Linked DNA regions of Methanothermobacter thermautotrophicus str. Delta H. Each later gene encodes a partner of the first gene's protein in a complex. Links are inferred from orthologs where the notes say so. Each region holds a gene or a part of one and is shown in the gene's direction. Other genes may lie near its edges.

Region 1 (10,117 bases):
ACGTCGGGTTAATGCACACCAGTATCAGGAGATTGTCCTCTTGATGGTGACGGTGTGGGCCATCACCAGGGCGGATATTATTATGTATGTGAGAAGGGCTGATGAGTTAAATGACCTGTTGAATATGAAGAGGCCCATCAGGCTCTGTGACAGGAATGCTGCAAGGGACCCTATAAGGAGGGCCTCCCGGCCAAGGTACATCCTGCTACCGTTGAGTCTCTGCTCCTGATACCTCCTGAGAACACTGAGCCCACAGAAGGTGACTATCATAACCCAGAAGAGGAGGAAGAGCAGCCCAAAGAAGCCCGCGTCAAAGGCCACCGCAAAGATCCCGGGTAGCATGTAGTCGATGTAGTCCTTCTTAACCACCAGAACCCCGTAGAATATGTGGTATGGAAGCCCCAGGTTCTGGATCATGGTGATGGGGAGGGTGATATATCCATCGGCGCCCCCCAGGCAGGCTGATTTCCAGTAACAGGAACCCTGCACATGTCCCCAGAAGGTCGTATTTTTAAGGACCAGTGAAAGGCTTGGAACCGTGTTCTCCTCAAGCCTTGTGATCCTCAGCATTGGACTCAGAACGCTCTTATTGAGGACCTTCGAGAGGAACTCCATGAGGGCGAAAGCTCCAGCACCGGCGAGGATGAATGATAGGACCGATTTTTTGGTTATCTTTGTGCTCCTCCTGAAACTCTTTGACATGAGGAGATAACCGAAGGCCCATCCCAGGAGCCAGAGCACCAGGAATGACCTGTGCATCAGCCCCCCGGAGATGGCTATTACAAAGAAGAGTAGAAGTGAAAGTTTCTTAACGGATGCTGATCCTATACCTGCCTCGGTGAGGAGGTTTGAGGATGCAACCATTGTAACCCAGAATAAAACCGCGAAGGGTCCGAAGGGGTGGGTGAATTCATGGTGTGATAGGAAGGGTAGCAGAAGAAAAGCTGCATCCAGTGAGAATATAAGTGCAAGTGCGACTGTCAGCACGGTCCCCAGGAACATCACAAGACTGAGGGGTGCCGCCACCACATTGAAGAGCAGAATTATGCCAACATGGATTATCACTGCAACTTCCAGGATGAACTGAAGGTTATTCTGAGCTATCAACATGATTAGGAGATATTGTAATAATCCTCAATATATATTATGGTCTGATGTGAAGACCGGTCACCGAAAAGGATGCCCCTGAATAAGGGGACCCCATGAACCACTCCAGGCTGGAAGGTATGCCACCACTAGAATCCCCTGGAACTCCGGCACTCTAAAAATAATCTATGGGGATGCAATCCCCATGATGTAGTTGTAGATGCTCTGGAGGAACGCATATATCTGGTCCAGTATACCTGATCCTCCAACCTGCTGGCTAACACCCTCCAGCCTCTGTTTAAATTCTGTGAGGCTTCCCTGGACCCTCTGGGATGCTGCAACCGAATCGGCAACCTGCTGGACCTGGGTCTCTGTGAGGTTGATGTTCATCTGCTGTGATACATCAACCACGACCCGCTGTATGTCAGCGGGGTCCTGGAGGTTCTGACTCTGGGTCCTGTTTTTGACCTCATCGAAGAGTTCAGCCACCCTATCCCCTGTGGCGTTTGTTTCGTTAACAAGCCTGCTCTGGAGGTATATCTCCTCAACAGATACCCTCTTGGCCTCCTCGGGTATCTGCTCTCCGACGGCGATCTCATATGATTTCAGGACCCCTGCAAGTGCAGCCTCCCCTGACGCAGGTACCGGTGAAGTCACTACTACGTAGCCACGATCTATCCCTGAGGACCTGAGGGCGCTTGCATACATCTCAGGTGTTACAACCCTTATCTTGCTGGTATCAACCGAGACCTTGATCCCGTCACTGTAGGAAAGGTCCACCATTGCACAGGACAGTATCTGCGATGGTGAGTACACACGGCCTGTGACGCCCCGTGAAACCTCGTTGACCTCTGATGCTGTTACAATCTTAATATCAGCACTCTGAAGGTCCTTATCTGTCTTTGCTTTGAAGTAGTCCATCACAGCGCTTTTGTATGATGGATTGCTGCTGGTGGCCTCCCCAAGTGTCACAGAGAACCCTGAAACTGCAAATACAGGGGCGGCCACAAGGAATGCAATTAGAATTAATGGAAGAATTTGCCTCATAATTACCACCTGTTTAATAATTATCGTGGATGAATTATTTAAGGGTGGTGTCTGGTCATCCAGAATCCGGCGCCCTAAGCCAGAAGAACAACCCTGCTCTCCCGTGATTCATCCACGATCTCCATCCCGGATGCAGCCGCAAGTTCTTCTGCAAATTCATGGACCTCATAGAAGAGGGGCATGTTCTCTATATCAAGGCGTCTTCTTGAGTAGCCTATGTACATGTAGGCCTTTACCTCAACAAAGTCGGGTCTGGCCCTCTCGATCATCCTGGCGAACCCCTCAGGATCCTTCATGTTAATATGCCTTACTGCGGTGATCCTGAGGACCTTCCTGCAGCTGAAGGATGGCATGAGTTCAAGTGAGCTGTTGAGGAGATCCCAGGCCCCTGGTATCTGTGGCCTGCAGAGTTCCTTATAGGTGTCCCTGTCAGGGGCGTCCAGGGATATGTAGAGCTGTGTGGGTTCCTCTGAAAGTTTTTCAAGGTTCATGGGTGCCAGGCCATTGGTTACAAGGAATGTTGTGAAGTTTCTCCTGTGAAATTCCCTCAGGAGACCATCCATGTCAGGGTAGAGCATTGGTTCCCCTGCAAGTGATATGGCAGCATTTGTCGGGTCCTGTGACTCCATCACCTTGATTTTATCTGCCCTTTCATTGCCGAGGTATCCACATAGCAGTTTCCTCTGTGCCTCTATGGCCCCATCAATTATATCTGCGGGTTCATCATGGGGGCCCTCCCATGCTGTCCCTGTTGATGAGAGGTCCCTCCAGCAGAAGAGGCATTTCTGCTGGCAAAATGGCACACTTGGAGACATCTGGAGGCATCTGTGGCTCCTGATTCCATAGAATTTTTCCTTGTAGCATACTCCCTCATTGACTATGCTCTTCTTTGTCCAGAGGCAGGTTTTAACCGCTGAATGTCCGTGCTCTCCCACGAAGCGGTATCCCATCCTCTCCATTTTTCTCTGAGATTCTTCCAGGTACATGGCCAACCCATCTCTAACATTTTTTCAGATGTTCTGCCCTTGATATGATTTCTGCAGCTCCATTTAAATATATGCCAGCAGGTTCTCTGATGGAATGATGCTATGAAATGTTTCTTATTCAAATATATATGCCAGACACAGGAACCGCTGCGATTAGATGACCTCCTGTTAGCCCCCCTTACATCAGCCACACCAGACAGACAGGAATGTGGGTTAATAATAAATATAAGCTTAGTATTAAAAGGTCTGTGTTTAAATGGCTTTATAATCTCTGGTTTTGCCATATAAGCTCTCTTAAAAGCCCCTGATGGAATTGAATTCATTAAAATGTGCTTAGGTGTGCGTGAGGTGCTGATTTAATTTAAAAGGCTTTCAGATTTTTTTAGGGCCCCATATTCATTCTTTGGAAAAAATAAAACCTTTTAACAGAGTATTGGGGCGCCATTATCAATTCATGATTAGAATCCTCTGAATGCTGAAAAAAGCATTATATAAGCCTTTTTGTCTTATTCCGGAAACAAAGGTTTATATATAGTGGTGATGTGATTAAGGTTCATGGTAAGGTCGGCGGGTAGATCCTGCCATCAGTGGAGGCGGTAAGATTAAGAGACACTCGCGTTACCTCGCTCTACTTGCACTCGCAGTAGCAGTGAGTACCATACCCATAGGACAGCTGGAATTTCAAGATTCCAGTGGCGATAAGATAACAGCAAAGTCCACATCCCTCCCAAAGGTTGATGCAGCATCCAAGTACAAGAAGTACAAGAGATACAGCAAGGTCCATGCTTCCAAGGGTACGGTAAAGAAAACCTACCGGACAAAGACAAAAAAGAAGTACACGTACCGGACAAAGGCTGCCTATAAGACAAAGACAAAGAAGAAATACAGGAGCCGTGCTACCTACAGTACAACCTCAAGAAAAGCATACACCAGGGCTATAAGCTCTGATGAGCTTAACAATCTCCAGGGCGATGAGGGGCTTGAGAAGCTTGCATCCTACATTAACAGGAACCTTAATCACAGATCAGGCGGGCCACACACAGCTGAAGGCGTTGAGAAGACAGGCTATGGGGACTGCTGGGGACTCTCTGACTGGTCTGCCCGGAAACTTGCAGCAAACGGCTACAAGGTGAAGGTCGTGCAGGGTGCCACCTCATCATCATCAAGACACCGATGGCTTCACGTGTATTCTGAGGGCAGGTGGACGAGCTTTGAACCGTCACTGGTAACCAAGCGTTACGGTAGTAAACATTATACTGCAACCTGCGGTCGCGCAACACGCGTTGTGAAGACCTACAACATGTAGTATAATGTTTACAATTTAATTTTTCACTGGTTTAACATCATCCAACAGCTTTCTGCATTTAACACCTTCACTATGTGGGGATGCGCTGGATATTACAGGCAAATTCATTCATGAACCCCTTCAACAACTCCCGCACGGATGTCACAGCATATTTTATAATACACCTCAACCATACTATGAGATATCCCATTAATCATGCTGGAGGATTTGGAGTTGAAGGACACACCCATTGTCATACTGAATTTTAAAACATACCTCGAATCAACAGGTGAGAGAGCCCTCGAACTTGCATCAATATGCGGGGATGTCGCAGATGAGACCGGTGTTAACATGGCTGTGGCACCGCAGCACATGGACCTCCACCGGGTGAGTGATGCTGTAGAAATACCGGTGCTGGCACAGCACATTGACGCCGTTGATGCTGGTGGACACACAGGGAGCATCCTTGCAGAGTGCGCCAGGGACGCAGGTGCAGCAGGAACCCTCATAAACCATTCAGAAAAGCGGATGCAACTTGCAGACATCGAATGGGTGATATCAAGGATGAAGGAACTTGAGATGATGTCCGTGGTATGCACGAACAACGTCATGACCACTGCTGCTGCCGCCGCCCTGGGACCGGACTTCGTGGCGGTTGAACCCCCTGAACTCATAGGATCCGGAATACCTGTGTCAAGGGCCGAACCTGAGGTTATAACGGGAAGTGTTGATGCTGTGAAGAAGGTGAACCCTGAGGTCAGTGTGCTCTGTGGCGCCGGAATATCCACAGGAGACGACATGAAGGCTGCTGTTGACCTGGGGGCCGAGGGTGTTCTTCTTGCATCAGGCATCATCCTGGCTGACAGCCCACGGGACGCCCTTCTGGATCTTGTAAGTAAGGTTTGATGGTGATCCCGGTGTCCTTTAAATTTAAAACCATGGATGACATTGAAGTCACAGGAAAGACAGTCCTTGTCCGCGTGGACATAAATTCGCCTGTGGACCCCAATGATGGGACAATACTCGATGATACAAGGATGAGGCTCCATGCAGAGACCATAAGGGAACTCTCAGATAGGGGTGCCAGGACAGTTGTGATGGCCCACCAGAGCAGACCCGGGAAGAATGACTTCACAACACTGGAGCAGCATGCCAGGGCGCTCTCCGGGATACTCAGGAGGCCCGTTAAGTACGTTGAGGATATATTCGGATCCGCTGCAAGGGAGAACATCTCAGGACTGGGTGATGGTGAGATAATCCTCCTTGAGAACGTCCGCTTCTACTCCGAGGAGGTGCTCAAGCGAGACCCTGAGGAACAGGCGGAGACACACCTTGTTAGGAAGCTGGCGCCCCTCCTGGACTACTTCATCAACGACGCCTTCGCGGCAGCCCACAGGTCCCAGCCCTCCCTTGTTGGCTTCGCCCTGAGGGTACCGTCAGCTGCGGGTCGTGTGATGGAGAGGGAACTTCGAACACTTCAGGGTGCCCTTGAGAATGTTGAAAGGCCCTGTGTCTATGTTCTCGGCGGGGTGAAGGTTGATGACTCCATCATGGTCATGAAGAACGTCCTTGAAAACGGTAGCGCAGACCTTGTACTGACAACGGGCCTTGTTGCCAACATATTCCTGGCGGGATGCGGGGTTAAGATCGGTAAGGTGAACATGGACTTCATCAAGAGCAGGGGATACTGTGACTTCATCAAGGTGGCGAAGAAACTGAAGAAGCGCTTCCCTGAAAGGATAGTTGTACCCGTTGATGTTGCAGTATGCAGGGACGGCAAGAGGGTTGATGTTCCTGTGAAAAAGATACCCAACCATCCGATACAGGATATCGGAATGGAAACCATAAAGCTCTACGCCAGGAGGATACGTGAGGCAAGGACCCTCTTTGCCAATGGACCGGCAGGCGTATTTGAGAACCCTGATTTCAGCATAGGAACCGAGGACATACTGAATGCAATATCCTCTTCAGAAGGTTTCTCAATAATCGGCGGGGGTCACCTTGCTGCTGCAGCAGTGAAGATGGGCTTTGAGGACAGCATAAACCATATCAGCAGTGGAGGCGGTGCCAGCATAAGCCTCCTTGCAGGTGAGGAGCTTCCCGCAGTCAGGGTGCTTGAGGAATCCAGGCACCCATAACCACAAACTATATAAATGAGTAGTTACTAACATTGGAAATGCCTCGGTAGCTCAGTCTGGTGGAGCGCGAGACTTGTAATCTCGTGGTCGCGGGTTCAATTCCCGTCCGGGGCTTCAAAAAGGGACCATAGGGTAGCTTGGTCGATCCTTTGGGCTTTGGGAGCCTGAGACCCCGGTTCAAATCCGGGTGGTCCCATCCACAAAGCTTAAATATGCATCATGTCCAATGATGTCCAATGATGTATATCAACCCGCCTTAGCTCAATTGGCAGAGCATCGGACTGTAGATCCGAGGGTTGCTGGTTCAAGTCCGGCAGGCGGGACTCCACCAATGGTGTGAAAGCTTTAAATACTAGAAAAATGTAACTCATAGCATGCATGTCATATAGGAATGGAAAAGTATATAAGCAGGTAACTAGAGAACAATGGAATGCTCTCATTCTAGAGACTTGCCCTGGTGGTGTAGGGGCTATCATGCGGGCCTGTCGAGCCCGCGACTCGGGTTCAATTCCCGGCCAGGGCGTTTCCTGAGGGCCCGTAGCTCAGTCTGGCAGAGCGCTTGGCTTTTAACCAAGTGGTCGCGGGTTCAATTCCCGTCGGGCCCGCTATCTAATTTTACGGTGACTTTTTATCTGGAGGACTGAATTGTGAAGAGGGAGATCTTGAAACACCAGCTGGTTCCGGAACACGTGATTTTGAATGAATCTGAAGCAAAGAGGGTGCTGAAAGAACTCGATGCGCATCCAGAACAGCTTCCAAAAATAAAAACAACAGACCCTGTGGCCAAGGCCATAGGTGCTAAAAGGGGGGATATAGTGAAAATAATCCGTAAAAGTCCGACTGCAGAGGAATTCGTAACCTACAGGCTTGTTCAGGACTAGTTTTTAAGATCAACACTGCAGGATCATTTCATCATCTAATTTGTTTTGGAGGAAGTCCATGAAAAAAAGTGCATGGGGATTGGTAGACGCGTTTTTTGATAAATACGATCTGGTGGACCACCACATCCATTCATACAACGACTTCGTAAGTAACCGCATACAGGAAATAATAGATACAAGCGAACCCATTGAACTGGAACAGGGAAAATACCGGGTCGAAACAGGAAAGGTGAGCATAGAGAAGCCCTTCATCAAGGAGGCTGACGGCTCAAAGAGCAAGATATATCCCACAGAGGCCCGGCTAAGAAACCTCACCTACTCAGCCCACATGAGCCTGGAGATGAGACTCCTCAAGGAGGGGGGACCTGAAACGGAATTCGAAAAGGTATACATCGGTGAGCTGCCGGTGATGCTGAAATCGGAGATATGCCACCTCCATGGCCTCAGCAGGAAGGAACTGATGGAGAAGGGAGAGGACCCCGCGGACCCTGGAGGCTACTTCATTGTTAATGGATCAGAGAGGTCCATCGTCACGATGGAGGAGATAGCTCCCAACAAGATAATCCTTGAAAGAATCGGTGAAGAGGACGAGAACAGAGCAAGGGCAATAGTAACATCCATAAGGAGTGGATTCAGGGCCAGAATATCCCTGGAGTACCGTAAGCCAAGGAAGACCGGTGTTTTCCTGAGAATATCCTTCCCCTACGTTCCAGGGGAAATCCCGCTCGTCATACTCCTCAGGGCCCTTGGACTTGCAACTGACCAGGAAATCATCACCAGCATATCAGACGACTTCAACTACCAGATGATAGCTGCAGACGATATACAGGTCTCCCTCGACAGGCTCAACCTCAATAAAAAGGAGATGAAGGAACTCGATGAAGAGGACCGGAGAGAATACCTCATAAGGAGCGCCATAAAGTACATCGGTAACCGCGTCGCCAAGGGGATGACCGAGGACTACCGTATAAAAAGGGCTGAAGACGTTATAGACCGTTACCTCCTGCCCCACATAGGAACAGAACCCGAAAAGAGGCTGGAAAAGGCAACATACCTTGCCGAGATGACCGAGATGCTCCTTCAGGTCATATCAGGGGAGCGCAGGCCACACGACAAGGACCACTACACAAACAAGAGGCTCAGGGTTTCAGGCGACCTCATGGAGGACCTCCTCAGGGTGGCCTTCACAAGCCTGAGCAGGGATATGAGCTACCAGCTCGAGAGGAGCCTTGCCAGGGGTAAGGAACCATCCGTAAAACAGGCTGTGAGATCCGACGTGCTGACAGAGAACCTCAAGCACGCCATTGCAACCGGTAACTGGGTTGGTGGAAGGGCAGGTGTGAGCCAGCTGCTGGACCGGACAAGTTACATGGGTACACTCTCCCACATGAGGAGAGTCGTTTCACCCCTCAGCAGAAGCCAGCCCCACTTCGAGGCAAGGGACCTTCACCCCACACAGTTCGGTAAGATCTGTCCAAACGAAACCCCTGAGGGTCCAAACTGTGGTCTTGTTAAGAACCTCGCCCTGCTGGCAAAGATATCCGAGGGCTCAGATGCCAGTGAGGTTGAGGAGGTCATTAAAATGGGGGTTGTGAACTAATTTTCCACCGGGAGGCTGTTAAGTGAGTAAAACCAAAATTTACATTAACGGGAAGCTTATAGGAACCTGTGAAAACCCTGAAGAATTTGTTGAGGAGATGCGGAAAAAGAGGAGATCCGGAGAAGTCTCCCCTGAAATGAACATAACCCATTACCCTGAAAACCATGAGATTTACATATTCACAGACCCTGGAAGGGCCAGGAGGCCCCTGATCATAGTTGAGGACGGAGAACCTCTCCTCACAGAAGAACACCTTGAAAAGCTTGAAACAGGGGAAATGTCATGGGACGACCTCATAGCCGCTGGAATAATAGAGTACTTGGACGCAGAGGAGGAGGAAAACGCCTACATAGCCATGAGCCCTGATGAAATCAATGACGAACACACCCACCTCGAAATAGATCCCTCCACGATGCTCGGTATCTGCGCAGGTATCATCCCCTTTGCAAACCACAACTCATCACCGAGGAACACCATGGAGGCGGGGATGACCAAGCAGGCCCTGGGTCTATACGCATCAAACTATGACTTGAGGACAGATACACGTGCACATCTCCTCCACCACCCCCAGGTCCCCATAGTCAAGACAAGGATAATAGATGTGACAGGCTACGATGAAAGACCATCAGGTCAGAACTTCGTTGTTGCGGTAATGTCCTATGAGGGCTACAACATGGAGGACGCCCTCATACTCAACAAGGCATCCCTTGAGAGGGGCCTTGCAAGATCATCATTCTTCAGATCCTATGAGGCCGCCGAGAGGAGATACCCCGGTGGTCAGGAGGACCGCTTCGAGATACCAGAGAAGGGTGTCAGGGGCTACAGGTCAGAGAGCGACTACAGGCACCTCGATGAGGACGGTATAATAAACCCTGAGGCAGAGGTCTCATCCGGTGACGTCCTGATAGGTAAAACATCACCACCACGTTTCCTTGAAGAGATAGATGAATTCGGGACCGTGGCAGAGCGAAGAAGGGAAACATCAGTAACCGTGCGGCATGGTGAAAAGGGTATAGTGGACGCCGTTCTCCTTACAGAAACCGTCGAGGGCAGCAGACTCGCCAAGATCAGGGTCAGAGAACAGAGGCAGCCCG
Region 2 (12,765 bases), 930 kb from region 1 along the record:
AAGAAGAATGACATGGCTGCACTGGAGGAGATCCAGAAGAAACAGATGGAGTTCATGGATAAGCAGCGCGAAATGATGACCATGTCATTCAAGCCGATGATAGTCACATTCATACCAATAATCCTTGTCTTCTACTGGATGGGACAGGAGCCACACATAGTCAATACACTGGTCATATTACCCCAGATTGCATACTACGTCCTCCTTGTCCCCCTGTGGCACATGTTCTATGGCATGCCACCAAACGCCCCATCCTATGCCATAGGATGGCTCGGATGGTACATATTATGCTCCTTTGCCATGTCCCAGATATTCAGGAAATTCATGGGACTTAAAGGTGGAATGTAAGGTTATGGAGAGATAAAAATGCCAGAGTTAAGATACAGATCCAGATCATATAAGAGAATCTTCAAGAAAACACCTGGAGGAAGGACAGTTACCCATTACCGCAGAAAGAAACCTTCAAAGCATGTATGTGCTGGCTGCGGAAAGCCACTCCACGGTGTTCCAAGAGGAAGACCCTACGAGATAAGAAAACTCTCAAAATCCAAGAAGAGGCCCAACCGACCATACGGTGGTTACTACTGCTCAAGCTGCGCACGCAAAGTCTTTAAAAAAGAGGCAAGGTCATAATGATCATAACCATCGGTGGTCTGGCAGGAACCGGCACAACGACAGTCGCCAGGATACTCTCTGAGAGGATGGGTATCCCCTGTGTATCTGCTGGAGATGTCTTCAGGCAGATGGCTGCTGAGAGGGAACTTGACATCCTTGAATTCAGCAGGATTGCAGAGGAAAACCCTGAAATTGACATTGAAATTGACAGGAGACAGGCCAGACTTGCAGATGAACACGAGGACCTCATACTTGAGGGCAGACTCTCTGCCCACTTCGCAAGGGCCGACCTTAAGGTGCTCCTCATAGCGCCCTTCGATGTCAGGGCCCAGCGCATAAGTGTCCGGGAATCAAAGGACATAGAGACGGTCAGAGAGGAGATCCGGATACGTGAGAGGAGCGAGGCCCAGAGGTACAGGGAGATTCATGGAATAGATGTGGATGACCTTGAGGTATATGACATTGTGATAAACACCAACCGTTTTGACGCCGAGGCTAGCTGACATCATACTAAAAGTTACTGAGGTGATTTAATGGCAGCAATAGAAGTTGGAAGAGTATGTGTAAAAACCGCAGGAAGAGAAGCCGGTGAAAATGGCGTGATACTCGATATCATCGACAAAAACTTCGTTGAAGTTGTGGGTGTTAACGTTAAAAATAGAAGGTGCAACGTGAGCCACCTCGAACCCACTGAGAATAAGATAGAACTCAAGTCAGATGATATTGAGGAGATAAAGAAGGAACTTGAATCCCTGGAATAAACTCACCTCTTTTTTTGCAGGTATCCCTCATGGCAAACTTCATTGAACTAAAGGAGGCCACCACAAACCCTGACTACGGGTGCCCACCGGCTGAACGGGACATTGAGGCCCATATATCCATGGGTGTTGTGAACCTTGATAAACCCTCAGGTCCAACATCCCATCAGGTGGATTCATGGGTCAGGGACATGCTCCACGTGGAGAAGGTGGGACACGGCGGCACACTCGACCCGAAGGTTACTGGTGTGCTCCCCCTGGGAATAGACAGGGCCACCAGGGTCATGCAGCTCCTCCTGGAGGCTCCTAAGGAGTACGTTTGCCTCATGAGGGTCCACAGGGAGGTGGATGAGGAAAGAATAAGGGAGGTCCTGGGGGAATTTCAGGGGAAGATATTCCAGATACCCCCACTCAAATCCGCAGTTAAAAGGGATCTCCGCGTCAGAACAATCTACCGTGTGGATATACTGGAGGTGGATGGTCAGGATGTTCTCTTCAGGATAGCCTGTGAGGCGGGGACCTATGTGAGAAAGTACTGCCACGATGTTGGCGAGGCCCTTGGTGCAGGTGCCCACATGGCTGAACTCAGACGCACAGCCGTGGGACCCTTCACAGAGGAGGGCCTTGTGACACTCCATGATCTCAAGGACGCATACCAGTTCTGGGTTGAGGATGGAGATGAGACCTTCCTGAGGGAGTGCATCCTCCCCATGGAGTTTGCAGTGGGTCACCTCCCCCGTGTGGTTATCCTGGACTCGGCGGTTGATGCAATATGCCATGGCGCTGATCTTGCACGTGGCGGTATAGCCGGACTGGATGATAACATAGCCTGGGGGGACACCGTCGCCATAATGACCCTCAAGGGCGAACTGGTGGGTGTTGGCGAGGCATCCATGTCTGCACTGGATATTGCAGCGGCAGATGGTGGTCTTGTTATTGAAACCCGCAAGGTCTTCATGGAACCGGGAACCTACCCGAGGATGTGGCGCTAGAAACCGACGGCAGCAATACTTAAATAGATGTCATAATATACAGTTATATGATACATCCTGTGCCGGGATAGCCTAGCCAGGTAAGGCGCAAGACTGGAAATCTTGTGGAGCTTTGCTCCTCCTGGGTTCAAATCCCAGTCCCGGCGTCGGTTAAAGCAACCCTGTTGCACCTACGACTCTTATGAAGAATTCGCAAACCCCCGTCCCGCGAATTCACTCTTACTGGAGGTTAATGAATGGAAGAAGAATTCAAACATATGGTTCGTATTGCCAGAAAGGACATTGATGGTAATAAGACCATGGAAAATGCCCTTACAAGTATAAAGGGCGTTGGTAAGGCTCTTTCAAGGGCAATAATCATGTCAGCAGGATACGATCTCAATCAGAGAATAGGCTACCTTTCCGATGAGGAAATAGAGAGACTTGAAGAGGCCATAAAGAACCCTGCCAAGTATAACATCCCATCATGGATGATCAACAGGCGTAACGATTACGAGACAGGCGAGGACAAGCACCTCATAGAATCTGACCTCGAAATGTGCCTCAGAGAGGACCTCAACAGGATGAGGAAAACAAGGAGCTACAAGGGAAGGAGACACGAACTTGGACTACCTGTCAGGGGACAGAGGACAAAGTCAACATTTAGGAAAGGCTCCTCAGTTGGTGTGAGAAGGAAGAAGAGATAGTTAAGGAGATGTTAAAATGGGACACCCACGTAAGGCAAGGAAAAAGTATGATACTCCACCTCACCCATGGAACGCTGAAAGAATAAAGGAAGAAAACAGGCTCGTGGCAAAATACGGCCTCAAGAACAAGAAGGAAGTCTGGAAAGCAGAGACAATGGTGAGGAGATACAGGAGGGACGCAAGGTACCTCCTTGGTATGGCCAGTGAACACACAGGGAAGGAGAGGGAACAGCTCCTGGGCCACCTCGTCAGGACAGGAATACTCAACGAGGGCGCCAAACTCGAGGACGTCCTGGACCTCACAGTGGAGGACGTGCTCAGGAGAAGACTCCAGACACTGGTCCACAAGAGGGGACTTGCAAGGACCGTGAAGGAGGCCAGGCAGATGGTCATCCACGGCCACATAGCCCTTGACGGAAGGAAGATCGACGCCCCGGGATACATAGTTAAAAGGGGAGAAGAGGATAAGATAGGGTTCTACCCATCATCCCCAATGAAAAAACAGATAGAAGCAGCCCAGGACGCTGAATAATTTCAGGGAGAGATAAAATGGCTGAGAAGGAAAAATGGGGAATTGCAAATATTTACTCATCATTCAACAACACAATAATCACCATCACAGACATAACCGGTGCAGAGACCATAACACAGTGGTCCGGTGGTAAGGTTGTGAGGGCGGACCGTCAGGAGTCCTCACCCTTCGCTGCAATGGAGGCCGCAACAAGGGCAGCTGATGATGCAAAGGAGAAGGGCATCGTCGGCCTGCACATAAAGGTCAGGGCTCCTGGTGGAAACGGTCCAAGGACACCCGGACCAGGTGCACAGGCAGCCATAAGGGCACTGGCAAGGGCTGGAATGAGGATAGGTAAAATTGAGGATGTAACTCCCATACCTCACGATGGAACAGGTAGACCTGGAGGTAAGAGGGGAAGAAGGGTCTAAAATGGATATTGCTCTTAAGGAAAAAACTGATACCGAAATGGTCTTTGTGGTCAGCGGCGTCACGGTTCCATTCATAAACGCCATAAGGAGGATCTGCATGATGGAGGTCCCCAAACTGGCAATTGAGTACGTCAACATGTACAGGAACGACGCCAAGATGTTCGATGAGGTACTGGCCCACAGGCTGGGGCTTGTACCCCTTGCAGCTGACCCTGAATTTGCTGAATCCCTTAAAATGCCTGAGGAGTGCGACTGTGAGGAGTACTGCTCAGAGTGCAGTGTATCCCTCACCCTCAGGAAGAAGGGCCCGGGTGTTGTTTACTCAGGGGATCTTGTTTCAGAAACACCCGCAGTTAAACCGGTTTACCCTGACATTCCCCTTGTGAAGCTTGGAGATGATGATGAGCTTGAACTGGAGGCCGTCGCACAGCTGGGTGTGGGAAGGGAACATGCGAAATGGGAACCCACCACAGCATGCGCATACAAATACTACCCCAGGATAGAGTTCAGTGAAGACTGTGACGAGTGCCTTGAATGCATCGAGGCATGCCCGAGGGATGTTCTTGGAGAGGAATCAGGTAAACCCGTGGTTGTTGACCTTGAAAACTGTTCAATGTGCAAGAGCTGTGTCAGGGCATGTGATAAGAGGGCCATAGATGTGGGATACGAGGAAGGCAAGTTCATATTCAGGATAGAGACCGACGGATCAGTTGACCCAAAGGATGTTCTCCTTAAGGCCTGTGACATCCTCAGGGACAAGGCAGAGCAGGTAATAACATTTTGTGAAGGAGGCTAACCAATGGTAAGGAAGATTACCAAGACGAATCCCAATCTTATAAAACTCATACGTAATCTCAGGAAAAAATCATCCCAGGAAGGCGCAGCAATCTGGAAGGACGTTGCAAGGAGACTCGAAAGGCCCACAAGGAACAGGGCTGCAGTCAATATATCCAAGATAAACAGGCACTCCGATGAGGATGAAACAGTTCTCGTGCCTGGAAAGGTCCTTGGAAGCGGAAACCTTGACCACAGGGTCCAGGTTGTTGCCCTGTCATTTTCACAGACAGCAAGGGATAAGATCGAGAGGGCCGGGGGAGAGTGCCTGACACTCGGAAAAATTGTTGAAGAGAACCCGGCCATTAAGAACATAAAGATAATAGAATAAGGTGTTGCTCATGATCATCAACGGAGAAGGACATATCCTTGGAAGACTGGCAAGTGTCGTCAGCAAGAAGCTCCTTGAGGGGGAGGAAGTGATCGTCTTAAATGCCGAGAAGATCCTGATCACAGGTTCTAAGGAATGGGCATACGGCAAGTACAAGCAGAGGATTGACAGGGCCAGCATATCCAACCCCAGAAGGATGGGTCCCAAGTACCCCAGAAGGCCCGACGACATATTCAGAAGGACCGTGAGGGGCATGCTACCCTACAAGAAATCAAAGGGAAGAGAAGCCTTCAAGGGCCTCAAGGCATATGTGGGTATTCCACGTGAATTCAAGGATGAAGAAATGGTTGAAATACCCGATGCAAAGGCAGGCAGCATAAAAAAGGGAATGGAACTCGGAGAGATCTCAGAACTTCTGGGTGCTAGATTACAGATAGGGAGTGTAATCATGAAGAAGGTTATTCACACAAGCGGCAAAAGGAAAACCGCCATTGCAAGGGGGACCATCAGGGAAGGTAAGGGTAGAGTGAGGATCAACAAGGTCCCGGTTGAACTCTACACACCTGAACTTGCAAGGCTCAAGATCATGGAACCACTGAAACTTGCCGGCGACGTTATAAATGACGTTGACATAAACGTCAGGGTCGTTGGTGGGGGTATAGTTGGACAGGCCGAGGCTGCAAGGATGGTCATCGCCAGGGGACTCGTGGACTGGACCAGTGACATGGACCTCAAGGAGAAGTTCGTACAGTACGACAGGACAATGCTGGTGGGAGACCCCAGACGTTCAGAGCCCAAGAAGTACGGGGGCCGAGGCGCCCGTGCAAGGAGACAGAAGAGTTACAGGTAGATCAATCGATAACTTTATATATTTTTATTTTATAAACTAAAGAGTAGAATGATTCAGTATGATTCCAGTAAGATGTTTAAGCTGCGGAAAACCTGTATCAGCCTATTTCAATGAGTATCAGAGGAGAGTGGCTGATGGAGAGGACCCCAAGGACGTGCTTGATGACCTGGGTCTCAAGAGGTACTGCTGCAGACGAATGTTAATTTCACATGTTGAGACATGGTAGGGGACCGTAGGGTAGCTTGGTCCATCCTCCCAGCCATTGAAGAAGTTTCCGGACTTTTCAACTGGAACGGGGATGGTCAGCACCGGAACGCTGGAGACCCGAGTTCAAATCTCGGCGGTCCCATCAAATCGAATCCAAGAACCTCTATTTTAATGTTTTTCTTGGAGGCATATGCATATGGCGTCAAAAAAACTCACACGTTTTGAAAGGGCTAGGCTGATAGGTGCCAGGGCACTCCAGATATCAATGGGTGCAAGACCACTCGTTGAGATCAAGGAGTCACTGGACCCTGTTGATATAGCCAGAAAGGAACTTGAAAAGAAGGTCATGCCACTGGACGTTAGAAGAGACAAATAAACTCTAATAAACCACTATTTTTCAGTCTAGAGTTTATTATGAGGTGTTTTAATGGAAAGTATTATTGAAGATGTTAGAGTAAGGAAAATTCTTGACAGCAGGGGAAACCCGACGGTTGAGGTTGATGTTATAACCTGGAACGGCTTTGGAAGGGCTGCAGCCCCCAGCGGTGCAAGCACAGGTTCCAGGGAGGTTGCAGCCTTCCCATCAGGGGGGGTTGATGAGATAATAACAGAGGTCGAGGATATAATCTCCTCAGAACTCATAGGAATGGATGCAGTGGACCTCCAGGACATAGACCTCGTCCTAAAGGAGATCGACGGGACCGAAAATCTCTCATCTCTGGGAGGTAACACCGTGGTGGCTGTTTCAATGGCAACCGCAAAGGCAGCAGCATCATCCTACAACATGCCCCTCTACAGGTTCCTCGGCGGAAACCTTGCAACATCCATACCCTACCCCCTGGGTAACATGATAAATGGGGGGGCCCACGCAGGAAAAAACGCCCCTGACATACAGGAGTTCCTGGTTGTGCCTGTGGGTGCTGAGGACATAACCGAGGCGGTTTTCGCAAATGCAGCCGTCCATAAGAGGATAAGGGAGCTCATCCAGAAGAAGGACCCGTCCTTTGCAGGAGGTAAGGGTGATGAGGGCGGATGGGTGCCCAGCCTCTCAAACGGGGACGCCCTGGAGATACAGGCCACTGCCTGTGAGGAGGTAACAGATGAACTCGGTGTTGAGGTGAGACCATCGCTGGACCTTGCAGCGAGCGAATTCTGGGACCCTGAGATTGAGAAGTACGTCTACAGGCAGGAGAACGTCCAGAAGGACACAGGCGAACAGATAGAATTTGTTAAGGAGATAATTGAAACCTATGACATGTACTATGTCGAGGACCCCCTCCATGAGGGAGACCTTGAGGGTTTCGCCGAGCTGACATCCCTGGTTGGTGACCGCTGCATGATCTGTGGTGACGATATCTTCGTGACCAACAGGGAGATACTCAGGGAGGGTATAGAGATGGGTGCAGCCAACGCCATAATCATCAAGCCCAACCAGATAGGCACCCTCACAGACACCTACCTCACCGTCAAACTGGCCCTCGAGAACAGGTACACCCCTGTGGTTTCACACAGGTCAGGTGAGACAACAGATGATACCATAGCCCACCTTGCGGTGGCCTTCGGAGCACCCCTCATAAAGACAGGTGCAATAGGCGGTGAGAGGATAGCCAAACTCAACGAACTCATACGCATACAGGAAGAGATTCCATATTCAAGGATGGCTGATCTGCCATTTTAAATATTGAAACTTATTTGAGGTGATAGATTGTCAGAACTACTAATACCACTGGACAAATACCTTGCAGCAGGACTGCACATTGGAACACAGCAGAAAACAGCTGATATGGAGAAGTACATTTACCGTGTGAGATCAGACGGACTCTACGTCCTCGATATAAGGAAGACAAATGACAGGGTAATCGCGGCTTCAAAGTTCCTCTCAAAGTATGAACCCGATGACATCCTCGCTGTTTCAACAAGACAGTATGGACAGGAACCTGTGAGGAAATTCGGTGAAGTTACAGGTGCAAGGACCATACCTGGAAGGTTCATACCCGGTACACTCACAAATCCTAACTATGCGAAGTTCATTGAACCGGAGGTCCTGGTGGCCACAGATCCAAGATCAGATTCACAGGCAATCATCGAGGCCAAACAGATAGGCATACCTGTGGTTGCCCTCTGTGACACTGAAAACCTCCTTGGAAATGTTGATATAGCAATACCCGTCAACAACAAGGGACGTAAGGCCATAGCCCTTGTCTACTGGTTACTGGCAAGGCAGTTCCTCCGGGAGAAGGGCATCCTCAAGGAGGATGAGGACCTGGACATACCTCCAACAGAGTTCGAACTGAAGATCTAGAAGTGGTCATATGATAAGGAGACCTGCAGTGGCGGGAGCTTTCTATGAACGGGACCCCGCGGCCCTCAGAAGGCGCATTGAATGGTGTTTCGAGCATGAGCTCGGACCCGGCACCCTTCCGGCAGTGGGGTCCATGAGGAGGATAAAGGGGGTGATCGCCCCCCACGCAGGTTACATGTATTCAGGACCCGTGGCAGCACACGCCTACCATGAGCTGGTATCCGATGGAATCCCCGGGACCCTGGTGATAATCTGCCCCAACCACACAGGGATGGGGTCAGGTGTATCGCTTATGCAGCAGGGTGCATGGGAGACACCCCTCGGTACAGTGGAGATAGACTCAGAGCTTGCAGAAGCCATTGTGAGAGAATCAGGGATCATAGACCTGGATGAGACAGCACACCTCGCCGAGCACAGCTGTGAGGTGCATGTACCCTTCATCCAGTACTTCACAGATAACTTCAGGATAGTTCCAGTTACCATGTGGATGCAGGGCCATGAGACAGCCGCCGATGTTGGACATGCGGTCGCATCAGCCATCAGGGAAACCGGAAGGGATGCGGCTGTCATCGCAAGCACAGACTTCACACACTACAGTCCACAGGACATTGCTGAAGCCACCGACAGAAGGATCATTGACAGGATAACAGCAATGGATGATACCGGCATGTACGGTGTTATCAGTGAACTCAACGCAACCATGTGCGGTTATGGGCCGGTAGCGGCTACCATCATAGCCTCAAGGATTCTTGGAGCCACAGAATGCGACCTACTGAGATATGCAACAAGTGGAGATGTTACCGGTGACCGCAGCTCGGTGGTGGGCTACGCTCACTTGTCCTGAGATAAGGGTGAAACATTGAAGTCGTCGGCATCCGCACCTGCCAAGGCCATTCTTTTTGGTGAACACGCAGTGGTCTACAGCAAGCCGGCAATAGCAGCCGCCATAGACCGCAGGGTGACTGTAACCGTAAGTGAATCCAGCAGCACCCATGTAACCATCCCCTCCCTGGGTATACGCCACAGTTCAGAGAGACCATCCGGTGGCATCCTGGACTACATCGGGAGGTGCCTCGAGCTTTACCATGACGCATCACCCCTTGACATCAGGGTGGAGATGGAGATACCCGCCGGTTCAGGCCTAGGTTCATCGGCTGCACTCACCGTTGCACTGATAGGTCCCCTCGACAGGTACCATGGAAGGGATCATGGACCCGGGGAGACAGCAGCCAGGGCCCACAGGGTGGAGGTTGATGTACAGGGAGCCGCCAGCCCCCTTGACACAGCCATCAGCACCTATGGGGGCCTTGTATACCTTGACAGCCAGAGGAGGGTGAGGCAGTTTGAGGCCGACCTGGGGGACCTTGTAATAGCACACCTTGACTATTCAGGGGAAACAGCCAGGATGGTTGCCGGCGTAGCTGAAAGGTTCAGGAGATTCCCGGATATCATGGGGAGGATAATGGACACAGTTGAGTCCATAACCAATACAGCATACAGGGAACTTCTAAGGAACAACACAGAACCCCTGGGGGAGCTCATGAACCTCAACCAGGGGCTGCTGGACTCCATGGGCGTTTCCACACGTGAACTTTCAATGATGGTCTATGAGGCAAGGAACGCCGGGGCAGCAGGTTCAAAGATCACAGGAGCCGGCGGCGGCGGGAGCATAATAGCCCACTGCCCGGGATGTGTGGATGATGTTGTCACGGCCCTTAACAGGAACTGGAAAGCCATGAGGGCAGAGTTTTCGGTTAAGGGACTCATCTAATATTCACAGGGTGCATATGTAATGATCATTCTCAAGCTTGGTGGAAGTGTAATTACCAGGAAGGACTCTGAGGAACCTGCAATAGACAGGGATAACCTTGAAAGGATAGCCTCAGAGATAGGGAACGCTTCGCCATCATCATTGATGATAGTGCACGGCGCAGGGTCCTTTGGCCACCCATTTGCAGGTGAGTACAGGATAGGCTCGGAGATAGAGAATGAGGAGGACCTCAGGCGCCGGAGGTTTGGATTTGCACTGACCCAGAACTGGGTTAAAAAGCTTAACAGCCATGTATGCGACGCACTCCTTGCTGAGGGAATTCCAGCAGTTTCAATGCAGCCATCAGCTTTCATAAGGGCCCATGCTGGCCGCATAAGCCACGCGGATATCTCACTGATCAGATCCTACCTTGAGGAGGGTATGGTACCGGTGGTCTACGGTGACGTTGTACTTGACTCAGACAGGAGGTTGAAATTTTCTGTCATATCAGGAGACCAGCTGATAAACCACTTCTCCCTGAGGCTGATGCCGGAGAGGGTCATACTCGGGACAGATGTGGACGGGGTATACACCAGGAACCCTAAGAAGCACCCCGATGCAAGGCTCCTTGATGTTATAGGATCACTCGATGACCTTGAATCCCTTGACGGGACACTTAACACTGATGTGACGGGTGGAATGGTCGGTAAGATAAGGGAACTCCTTCTGCTTGCAGAGAAGGGTGTGGAATCTGAAATAATTAATGCTGCAGTGCCCGGAAATATTGAGAGGGCCCTCCTGGGAGAGGAGGTACGGGGCACAAGAATCACAGGGAAACATTGAGGACATTCACGATTATCAATCAACATTCAAAGGAATTTATAGGGTGATGGAAAATTTTTAAGGGCGTTAAAATATGATTTCGGATAGGAAACTGGAGCATCTGATCCTGTGCGCCAGCTGTGATGTTGAGTACAGGAAGAAGACAGGCTTCGAGGATATTGAGATAGTTCACAGAGCCATACCTGAAATAAACAAGGAAAAGATAGATATAAGCCTTGATTTTCTCGGCAGGGAATTATCATCTCCTGTAATGATAAGTGCAATCACAGGCGGCCACCCGGCCTCCATGAAGATAAACAGGGAACTTGCCAGGGCGGCAGAGAAACTTGGAATAGCACTTGGACTTGGAAGTCAGAGGGCCGGGGTGGAGCACCCTGAACTTGAGGGGACCTACACCATCGCAAGGGAGGAGGCACCCTCAGCAATGCTCATAGGTAACATTGGAAGTTCACATATCGAATACGCTGAAAGGGCCGTGGAGATGATAGATGCAGACGCCCTGGCAGTGCACCTCAACCCACTCCAGGAGTCCATACAGCCCGGAGGAGACGTTGACTCATCAGGGGCCCTCGAGTCCATATCAGCAATAGTTGAGTCAGTGGACGTCCCGGTAATGGTGAAGGAGACAGGGGCAGGTATATGCTCAGAGGATGCCATTGAACTTGAATCCTGTGGTGTATCAGCCATAGATGTTGCAGGTGCAGGCGGCACCAGCTGGGCTGCCGTGGAAACATACCGGGCGGATGACAGGTACCTCGGAGAACTCTTCTGGGACTGGGGCATACCAACCGCTGCAAGCACCGTGGAGGTCGTGGAATCTGTCAGCATCCCGGTAATAGCATCAGGGGGTATCAGGAGCGGGATCGACGCCGCCAAGGCAATATCCCTCGGTGCAGAAATGGTGGGGATTGCACTCCCGGTCCTTGAAGCAGCGGGGCATGGCTACAGGGAAGTTATTAAGGTAATTGAGGGATTCAATGAGGCCCTCAGGACTGCAATGTACCTGGCAGGTGCAGAGACACTTGACGATCTTAAAAAATCACCAGTCATAATAACAGGCCATACAGGAGAATGGCTGAACCAAAGGGGCTTTGAAACTAAAAAATACGCCAGGAGGTCATAATTTGAGCGTAGAAGTAATTGCGATCGGCGGATACGAGGAAGTTGGTAAGAACATGTCCGCCGTTAAGGTAGGAGATGACGTTGTAATATTTGATATGGGGATTCACCTTGACAGGGTTCACATACATGAGGACACAGATATAGCAAGGATGCACAGCCTCGACCTCATTGAGAGGGGGGTCATCCCCGACGATACCCTCATGAAGGACGTTGACGGGAAGGTCAGGGCCATAGTATTCACCCATGGGCACCTTGACCATATAGGGGCAGTTGCAAAACTCGCCCACAGGTACCAGGCGCCCATAATAGCAACACCCTACACCATAGCACTCATAGAGAGAACAATAAAGGCTGAGAGGAAGTTCAACGTCCTCAACACACTCCAGGTACTGAACGCCGGGGAGAAGTGTCAGATATCACCGGGTATAACCCTGGAGTTCATCCAGTCAACCCACAGCATACCCCAGTCAGTGATAGCAGCCCTGCACACACCGGAGGGCATAATAGTCTATGCACTGGACTTCAAATTCGAC

What was found.
Region 2: MTH_RS04965 (region 1) and MTH_RS00210 share a complex: the UniProt entries of both Methanocaldococcus jannaschii proteins name them as parts of the RNA polymerase complex. The link is inferred for Methanothermobacter thermautotrophicus str. Delta H from one-to-one orthologs.

Annotation. Positions count from the first base shown.
Region 1 is NC_000916.1:947,357-957,473, forward strand. Bases 6,130-8,806 are described here. They hold MTH_RS04965 (DNA-directed RNA polymerase subunit H), read left to right. Parts: upstream 6,130-7,189; coding sequence 7,190-7,423; downstream 7,424-8,806. Other genes in these bases: MTH_RS04935 (phosphoglycerate kinase), read left to right, coding at 6,130-6,542; MTH_RS04970 (DNA-directed RNA polymerase subunit B''), read left to right, coding at 7,482-8,806. Outside these bases: MTH_RS04910 (hypothetical protein), read right to left, coding at 25-1,110; MTH_RS04915 (DUF1002 domain-containing protein), read right to left, coding at 1,273-2,133; twy1 (4-demethylwyosine synthase TYW1), read right to left, coding at 2,208-3,119; MTH_RS04925 (transglutaminase domain-containing protein), read left to right, coding at 3,769-4,425; tpiA (triose-phosphate isomerase), read left to right, coding at 4,621-5,310; more of MTH_RS04935, read left to right, coding at 5,343-6,129; more of MTH_RS04970, read left to right, coding at 8,807-9,023; rpoB (DNA-directed RNA polymerase subunit B), read left to right, coding at 9,046-10,117. UniProt on the Methanocaldococcus jannaschii protein: DNA-dependent RNA polymerase (RNAP) catalyzes the transcription of DNA into RNA using the four ribonucleoside triphosphates as substrates.
Region 2 is NC_000916.1:15,047-27,811, forward strand. What follows is about bases 5,289-8,001. They hold MTH_RS00210 (DNA-directed RNA polymerase subunit K), read left to right. Parts: upstream 5,289-6,411; coding sequence 6,412-6,591; downstream 6,592-8,001. Other genes in these bases: MTH_RS00200 (30S ribosomal protein S9), read left to right, coding at 5,607-6,008; MTH_RS00205 (DNA-directed RNA polymerase subunit N), read left to right, coding at 6,067-6,234; eno (phosphopyruvate hydratase), read left to right, coding at 6,643-7,893; rpsB (30S ribosomal protein S2), read left to right, coding at 7,921-8,001. Outside these bases: MTH_RS00140 (EMC3/TMCO1 family protein), read left to right, coding at 1-348; MTH_RS00145 (50S ribosomal protein L34e), read left to right, coding at 367-633; MTH_RS00155 (50S ribosomal protein L14e), read left to right, coding at 1,149-1,376; MTH_RS00160 (RNA-guided pseudouridylation complex pseudouridine synthase subunit Cbf5), read left to right, coding at 1,406-2,365; MTH_RS00170 (30S ribosomal protein S13), read left to right, coding at 2,602-3,051; rpsD (30S ribosomal protein S4), read left to right, coding at 3,068-3,583; MTH_RS00180 (30S ribosomal protein S11), read left to right, coding at 3,601-3,993; MTH_RS00185 (DNA-directed RNA polymerase subunit D), read left to right, coding at 3,995-4,789; MTH_RS00190 (50S ribosomal protein L18e), read left to right, coding at 4,793-5,158; more of rpsB, read left to right, coding at 8,002-8,517; amrB (AmmeMemoRadiSam system protein B), read left to right, coding at 8,528-9,361; mvk (mevalonate kinase), read left to right, coding at 9,377-10,288; MTH_RS00235 (isopentenyl phosphate kinase), read left to right, coding at 10,310-11,110; fni (type 2 isopentenyl-diphosphate Delta-isomerase), read left to right, coding at 11,184-12,233; MTH_RS00245 (RNase J family beta-CASP ribonuclease), read left to right, coding at 12,235-12,765. UniProt on the Methanocaldococcus jannaschii protein: DNA-dependent RNA polymerase (RNAP) catalyzes the transcription of DNA into RNA using the four ribonucleoside triphosphates as substrates.